Linked DNA regions of Rosistilla oblonga. Each later gene encodes a partner of the first gene's protein in a complex. Links are inferred from orthologs where the notes say so. Each region holds a gene or a part of one and is shown on either strand. Other genes may lie near its edges.

Region 1 (4,187 bases):
GCAGCCGACCTCTACCAAAACGTCTGGGAACGTTTCCCCAACCATCCCGAGACGCTTGTCGGTTTGTCGAAGTCGCGGCAACTGGTCGGCTGGGAGGATGAAGCTCAACAGATCGCCAAGAGGCTCGACATGCTGGCTCTCGATGCCGGCCAATACTTCGATATCGCGATCGCTTACAGCCAGTTCGACGACGTGGCCAATGCCAAGCGATTTGCCAACAAAGTCATTCGCGACACGCCAGAGAATTCTGCCGGTTCGTATCACTACCGCGCGATCCGATTCCTGTTGGGACTGGAAGACAACCAATCGCCTCAGGAGATCGCCAATCTCAACCTGCGTCTACTGGACCGTACGTTAAGCAACACGATGTTGCGTGACATGGGCTCCTACGAAGGGATCGTGTTCGATCACTACCAAGCTGCCGCCCGGCAAGCGATCCTGGATCAAGACATCGACAAAGCGAATCAACTGATGGATCAGGCGCTGCGAGCCAGCCCCGCGAACATCGATTTCGCCGAGCAACAGTTGCTGCAGCTGCGTGAACAAGGCCACATCCAATTCGCCGACCAAACCCTGGACAAGATTTTCACAAGAGCGGATGCTCATCTGACCCAATTCCCGCAGAACGCCAACATGGCGAACAACATCGCTTGGGTCGCGGCGATTCACAATCGCCACCTGGACCGCGCGTTGGAACTGTCGATGTCGGCGGTCTCCGAATTTCCAGAGTCTTATTCGTATCGCGACACGCTCGCCGAAGTCCTGTTTCGGATGGGCGAAGTCGAACAAGCGATCCAAATCGAAGAGAATTGCCTGATCGATGTGCCCGACGACTACCATCTGCACGAACAACTGAAACGTTTTCGCGGTGGCAATTAAGACAGCGGTGCACCCGTCGGACGAAACCAGCCAGGGTTGGAAGCTACGTTGAGCGAGCTTTCTGACGAGGGCACATCACAAGATCACACCGTCACAGTTTTACACCGTGGACTCTCCTCCCCGAACAACGCAGCGCTCGTTCGACCCTCCCCCGCAAACTGCGTTTGGGGAGGGTGAAGAACGCGCAACTTCACCCGCCCGGCAACGCCGCAAAGGTCGAAAAACGAGCGCCGAGCAAGTTTTTCGGGGAGGGCTGTCCGTGAGTCAAAGACGCAGAAGTCGATCTCACGCAAAGCCTCCCCGAACAACGCTGCGCTCGTCCGACCCTCTCCTTCAAACTGCGTTTGGGGAGGGTGAAGAACGCGCAACTTCACCCGTCCGGCAACGCCGGGAGGGTCGAAAAACGAGCGCCGAGCAAGTTTTTCGGGGAGGGCTGTCCGTGAGTCAAAGTCGCCGAAGTCGATCTCACGCAAAGCCTCCCCGATCAACGCTGCGCTCGTCCGACCCTCTCCTTCAAACTGCGTCTGGCGGAGGGTGAAGAACGCGCAACTTCACCCGCCTGGCAACGCCGGGAGGGTCGAAAAACGAGCGCCGAGCAAGTTTTTCGGGGAGGGCTGTCCGTGAGTCAAAGACGCCGAAGTCGATCCCACGCAAAGCCTCCCCGAACAACGCTGCGCTCGTTCGACCCTCTCCTTCAAACTGCGTCTGGCGGAGGGTGAAGAACGCGCAACTTCACCCGCCCGGCAACGCCGGGAGGGTCGAAAAACGAGCGCCGAGCAAGTTTTTCGGGGAGGGCTGTCCGTGAGTCAAAGACGCAGAAGTCGATCTCACGCAAAGCCTCCCCGAACAACGCTGCGCTCGTTCGACTCTCTCCTTCAAACTGCGTCTGGCGGAGGGTGAAGAACGACAAACTTCACTCGCCGGGCGCATCCACCGAGACGAAGTTCTTCAGCAACTTCATCCCGTTGCCTTGGCTCTTTTCCGGGTGGAACTGAGTCGCGTGCAGATTGTTACGCCAGATCGCTGCACAGAAGGGAGCCCCGTAGTCGGCTTCGATCGCAACGACGCTGCGATCGGTTGGTTTGACGTAATAGGAGTGAACGAAGTAGAAGTGCGTCCCTGGCTCGATCCCCTGCATCAGCGGCGTCGGTTGCGTGATCTGAACCTGGTTCCAGCCCATGTGCGGCACCTTCAACGCGGGGTCGGCGGGAAAGCGAACGACTTCTCCGGGAATGATTCCCAGCCCCTCGTGCTGTCCCCCTTCTTCGCTACTGTCGAACAGCATCTGCAGCCCCAGACAGATTCCGAGAAAGGGGCGTCCCGAATCGATGAAATCGCGGATCGGATTGGCTAGGTCGCGACGATTCAGTTCTGCGATCGCATCTTTAAAACCGCCGACGCCCGGCAGAATCAACTTCTCCGCCGACGCGATCTCGCCCGGGTCCGACGTGATCAGCGTCTCTTCCCCCACGCGTTGGATCGCCTTACTGACGCTGCGGAGGTTGCCCATTTGGTAATCGACAATCGTGATCATGATGACTTGGCCGGTGGAGTTTCGTTTGACGGATGCGTTGATTTCGGGCCTGTGCCGCGTTGCTCGGCGATTTTAACCCGATAGACGACATTCGCGAAGGGTTGGTTCGCGGTGGCCCAACGCTGCAAGCTCTCTCACCAACGGCACTGGTCGCTTTGCGATGGCGGCTGCGCTGTGGCGGGTATCCCATCCGACAGCGTCCAACAACGGACGAATTGTCACAGTTGACATCGTTCCCCAGAAGACCTACAAAAGCTGCACCAAACATGCATCTTTAGCGATCGATGCGAACCTTGCTCCCCTTTCTGCGAACAGGAGACTCTGGAATGAAACGAATCTCACTTAAAGTCCGTCTGGCGACACTGGCCGTCGCTGCGATTGGTAGTTTTCAGGTGATCACCTCCCCCACCGCACCGGCTCAGGACCCGGCACCCAACGCGAAAGCGGTTCAGCGGTCGCGGCAGACCGTGCAAACGCTCGACAACATCTTCAAGCAAACGATCGTTTTGGTGACCGACAAATACGTCAACGACGATGACGACTTTGCCGCCGGAAGCGCCGCAGTCCTGCTGTTCAAAAACATCTCCGAGGGGAGCGACAATACGATCCGCTTGATCGACGCCACCGGCGATCCCTACGATTCGGACAACGTCGCCAAAGACGACTTTGAAAAATCGGGTATCAAGAAATTGAAAGCGGGTGCGAAGACTGTCGATCAAGTGGTCGTCCGCGACGGCAAACATTATCTGCGCGCGTTGACTCCCGTCCCCGTGGTGATGCAAAAATGTGTAATGTGCCACGCGCATTACGCTGACGCCAAACCAGGCGAACCGATCGGAGCGATCAGCTACACCGTGCCGATCCAATAGTTCGGCAACCACTCAGGCAATGCCGCTTGCGATACCGCGACGCGGCAACAACCAGACGCTTCGTTTTCCCCGGAGCGTCTTTCCATCAACTCGACAACAACGAGACATTCCACCGCCACACCCACAACGAGGAACACGACACATGTCGGAACCGGAGCCAAAAAAATCAAAAGTCGAAGTGATCAAAGAGGCTAGTTGTGGGTTGCGTGGTTCGATCGCCGACGAATTGGCCGATGCCGCTACCGACCATGTTGCCGATGCCACAACCAAGCTGCTGAAATTTCACGGCACCTACCAACAGGACGACCGCGACCTGCGAACGCCTCGCCGAAAAGAAGGGCTTGGCAAAGCCTATTCCTTCATGGTTCGCAATCGCATCCCCGGCGGCAAGATCACCGCCGCACAGTTTCTCGGGGAACTGGACATCGCCGATGAACTGGGCAATGGAACGATCCGGATCACGACGCGACAGAGCATCCAGTTGCACGGGGTGGTGAAAGCCAATCTCTGGAGCACGATTCATCGCATCAATGAGATCAAGCTCTCCACGCAATCGGCTTGCGGCGACGTGACGCGCAACGTCTGCTGTTGCCCGGCACCGCTGCGCCACAACGGGCTCCGCGATCGCTTGCAGGAAATCGCCGACGAGATCGCTGTCCACGTGCGGCCAAAGACGCAAGCCTATCATGAAATCTGGATCAAGGATCCGCAGTCGGGTGAACGCCAGCAGGTCGTCGGCCCGCCGGATGAACCCGAACCCGATCCGATCTATGGCAAAGCCTATCTGCCGCGGAAATTTAAGATCGGCCTCGCCCTCAGCGATGACAACTGCATCGACGTCTACGACAACGACCTCGGCCTACTGGGCGTTACCAACGGGGACGAACTGGTGGGATTCAACGTTT
Region 2 (3,743 bases), 2.9 Mb from region 1 along the record:
CGACGGCGAAGGCGGTTGGGCGGTCGATCAATTCGTCGTCGATCAACTGCTTCAGACTCATCGTAAAGTCCTGCATGCCGTCCTCGGCACCGATCCGAATCGCATCGGGCAGCTTGCTGTCGTGCCCTTCGAGGATCAATTTGGTGATCATCGGCGTGAAGGTCATGACTTCGCAAGTCGGCACGCGGGAGACGCCCGGTTTGATGCTGCGGAGCAATTTCTGGGCGACGATCCCCTTCATATTAAAGGCGATCGCCGAACGGATCGCGCCGTGCAACGATTCGGGGAAGAGGTCGAGAATACGACCGATGCAGGTCGACGCACTCGCCGCGTGAATCGTTCCGAAGACCAAGTGACCGGTCTCGGCGGCGTGGATCGCCGTCATAAAGGTCTCTTCGTCGCGAAGCTCGCCGACCAGGATGATGTCGGGATCTTCACGCACCGCGTGTTTCATACCGATGCTAAAATCGAGGACGTCCTGGCCGATCTCCCGCTGGTTGATCAGGCTCTTATCCTCGGTGAAGATAAACTCGATCGGGTCTTCGAGCGTCAGGATGTGCTTGCGATAGATGCTGTTGATGTAGTTCAGCATCGAACCGATTGTCGTACTTTTTCCCGAACCGGTGACTCCCGCCAACAGCACCATGCCCTGTTCGTAGTGGCACAATTTTTCGATCGATTCGGGGAGGAAGAGCCCACGAAAGTCGGGGATGAAATTGCTGATACGTCGCGCGACAAGGCCCATGTTGCCGAGCGATTTGAGCATGTTGATACGGAAACGCCAGCGAACGCCATCGACTTCGCATTGATACGAAAAGTCGGCCCCGCCCTCCTCTTCGAAGATCATCAGATTGCGTTGATCCATCATCGGCAGCAACAGATCGACCATCTCTTCGGTGTCGATCGGGCCACGATTCAGCGGCTTCAGTTCGCCACCGACGCGGACCATCGGTGGTTGGCCGACTTTCAAGTGAAGATCGGAGCCTTCCAGCTTGACCAAGGCGCGGAAGATCTTGTCGACCGGCAGCTCTTTTTTCTCTTGCAACAGGCTCGATTTCAACCGAGCCATCATCGCGGTGCGTTGCGCCTCGGGCGAGATCGAAGGATCGGGAGCGGGGATCGCGGGCTTTTCAGCTGTCTTTGGCTTCATCGTCGTCTGCTTTCGTCTTGAGGTCTAACAATGGGCGGCGGTCACGTCCCGATGATCTCTTTTATCGGCAGACACCCGATCCCAGTCGAACAGGAATTCCACGGTCCGCCATCACGCGTTTGGTCTCTTCAATTGTAAACTGTCCGAAGTGGAAGATGCTGGCCGCAAGGGCTGCATCGGCGCGGCCGATTTCGATTGCGTCGGCCAAGTGCTCCGGTTTCCCCGCCCCGCCGCTAGCAACCACCGGGATCGAAACCGCGTTGCTGACCGCTGCGGTGATTTCCAAGTCGTATCCGTCGCAGGTTCCGTCGGCGTCCATGCTAGTCAGTACGATCTCGCCGGCGCCAAGCCGCTGAACTTCTTGAGCCCAGGCGACAGCTTGCAGCCCTGTCGGTTTGCGGCCGCCGTTGATGAAGACTTCGAATTTTGTCTCTCCATCGACGACGACCCGCTTGGGATCGATGTTCACGACGATGCATTGGCTGCCAAATCGATCGGCTGCCGCGCGGACCAATTCGGGATCCTTGCAGGCGGCTGAATTGATCGAGACCTTGTCGGCACCGGCGCTCAACAGCGCGCGGATGTCTTCGAGGCTGCGAATTCCGCCGCCGACGGTCAAAGGCATGAAGATCTGTTCGGCCGTGCGTTGCACGACATCGATGATGATGTCCCGCTCTTCGTGGCTGGCGGTGATGTCCAGGAAGACCAATTCGTCGGCCCCTTCGCGTTCGTAACGCGCCGCGACTTCGACCGGATCGCCGGCGTCGCGAAGGTTGACAAAATTCGTCCCTTTGACGACGCGACCTAAACTGACGTCCAGACAGGGGATAACACGTTTTGCGAGCATGATGTTCTGGAGAACTCCGCTTGGTTTGGGGATACGCATCCGATCATACGCCAACCGCCATTTGCAAGCGAGACGGTGTGATTTGAGGCCAGGGTAGTTCAGCAGCTGCGGCGAAGCAATTCCCGCCCGGATCATCCGTCCGGCCGGGGCTGAACCCCGCGATCTGCTGCGAACCGGTTGGGATTGGAGGCCCCAGGCGTTGGAGTCGCCCCGCGATGACGACCGTGCGTCACGGTAGCAGCGACATTATTCCCAGAGCAACGCTAGCAGCGATTGATCGACCGCGGTATCGCGATCTTCATCGTCGGAGTCGTCGTCGTGAATGCCATCGAGCGACGAGGGCAAGCCGACGAAGCCCGCCGCGAGACCGCTGTCGCTCGAGCTGTCGGCGGTCATTTGGATTACAGCCAGATCGGTCGCGATCGATGCTTCGGATTCCTCGGCGGCGCTTTCGCGATCGATGCTCACACTGGAGGCGTGGAGGTGGTTGAGCACCTGCAGCGCATCGATCGGCCGGATCGTGTTGTCGCCATCGACATCCAGATAACGCCCCAGCGGATCTTCGGCGGGGACGACTTGAGCTCCATGGCGGTTTAAGAAATTCAGGATGATGATCGCATCGATCGGCGCGACGTTGCCGTTGTTGTTGACATCAAAGCGATCGGTTTGGTTTTGCCAAGGCGCAGAACAATGGGATGTGTATAAATCGCCGTTGTCCGAATTGAGCACCGAGATCGTGAAGGCTGTCGTTGCTGCTAGCGGTGTCGGCGCCGAATCGTTGACGCGAACGACCATCGACAACTGCTCGACGTCGCTCGCTTGCGGCGTCCCTCGCAGCGTTCGCGTCTGGCTGTCGTAGCTCATCCAACCGGGCATCACGTTGCTGCTGGTCGTGACGGCGACTTCCAATTCGGTGTCGGCATCGGGATCCGAAAAGAGACTGTCTTCAAAGGTAAAGCAGAACCGACGGCCGGCATGCAAATGTAGATTCGCAAACGGTTCTCTGATTGTCGGCGGTTCGTTGACATCCAACACCGCGACCTGGATCGTCGCTTCGTCGGTCAGCCCCTTGCTGTCGGTGACTTTGATTTGCAATGCGTAATCGGTCGGGCCAGCTTCGTAGTCGAGCGATGCGTCGGGCAACAGGGACAACGCGCCGGTCTGTTGGTCGATTCCGAAGATCGTGGCTCCGTCGCCGCCGTCGATCTCCAGCAGCAGCGAATCGTTGAGGTCCGGATCCGACACCGCGATTTGCAAATCCAACGGCCCACTGGAAACGTTTTCCGGAACCGCCAATGATTCCGTCATAATCGATGGCGATTCGGGGGCGTCCCGAACGTCGATGGGGATCACGAGGTTGGTGACGCGAGGTGGGAAGGAGGCGTCTGCGAAGCGAAGTTGCACCTGGTAGCTGGTGGCGGATTCAAAGTCGATGTTTGCACCGTCGGCGACTTTAACCTGGTTAGTTGTCGGGTCGAAGACAAAGTTCGAATTGTCGCCACGCTGAGTGATCGTCACCGGTGCGCCTTCGGGATCGATCGCGGTTACCGCCGTTACGATCGTGCCGGGAGATGTGTTTTCATCGATCGCGGCAGCGACAAAGGTTACCTGCGGGGCTTCGTCGATATCTTGCACGTTGATCGTCAGCAGCGTTTCGGTTCCCAGCGGAGCCGCCGGTTGGCCGGTTTCGTCGGCAACTTCATCGACGCGAACTAGCAGTTCGTAGGTCGACTGAGTTTCAAAATC

The links. Proteins that work in one complex are often made in the same cells at the same time.
Region 2: the proteins of hisH (region 1) and hisF are in contact, whole or in part, in a crystal structure (PDB 6RU0), measured with the Thermotoga maritima proteins. The link is inferred for Rosistilla oblonga from one-to-one orthologs. Residues at the interface, in WP_004080484.1 of Thermotoga maritima: Asn15, Arg18, Arg22, Arg117, Leu118, Pro119, His120, Met121, Gly122, Trp123, Asn124, Asn134, Gly135, Tyr136, Tyr138, Val140, Tyr158, Glu180, Lys181, Ser182, Ser183, Lys184, Ile185; in WP_004080486.1 of Thermotoga maritima: Met1, Leu2, Ala3, Arg5, Ser40, Glu41, Asp45, Glu46, Ala70, Glu71, Ile73, Asp74, Ile75, Pro76, Phe77, Asp98, Lys99, Ser122, Gln123, Glu161, Thr195, Leu196, Asn247, Arg249, Glu251.

The regions. Positions count from the first base shown.
Region 1 is NZ_CP036292.1:5,299,048-5,303,234, forward strand. Bases 604-3,450 are described here. They hold hisH (imidazole glycerol phosphate synthase subunit HisH), read right to left. Parts: upstream 2,414-3,450; coding sequence 1,793-2,413; downstream 604-1,792. Other genes in these bases: CA51_RS18745 (tetratricopeptide repeat protein), read left to right, coding at 604-879; CA51_RS18755 (c-type heme family protein), read left to right, coding at 2,740-3,282; CA51_RS18760 (NADPH-dependent assimilatory sulfite reductase hemoprotein subunit), read left to right, coding at 3,425-3,450. Outside these bases: more of CA51_RS18745, read left to right, coding at 1-603; more of CA51_RS18760, read left to right, coding at 3,451-4,187. UniProt on the Escherichia coli protein: IGPS catalyzes the conversion of PRFAR and glutamine to IGP, AICAR and glutamate. The HisH subunit catalyzes the hydrolysis of glutamine to glutamate and ammonia as part of the synthesis of IGP and AICAR.
Region 2 is NZ_CP036292.1:2,402,131-2,405,873, reverse strand. What follows is about bases 105-2,944. They hold hisF (imidazole glycerol phosphate synthase subunit HisF), read right to left. Parts: upstream 1,998-2,944; coding sequence 1,212-1,997; downstream 105-1,211. Other genes in these bases: CA51_RS08540 (cadherin domain-containing protein), read right to left, coding at 2,244-2,944; CA51_RS08550 (type IV pilus twitching motility protein PilT), read right to left, coding at 105-1,072. Outside these bases: more of CA51_RS08550, read right to left, coding at 1-104; more of CA51_RS08540, read right to left, coding at 2,945-3,743.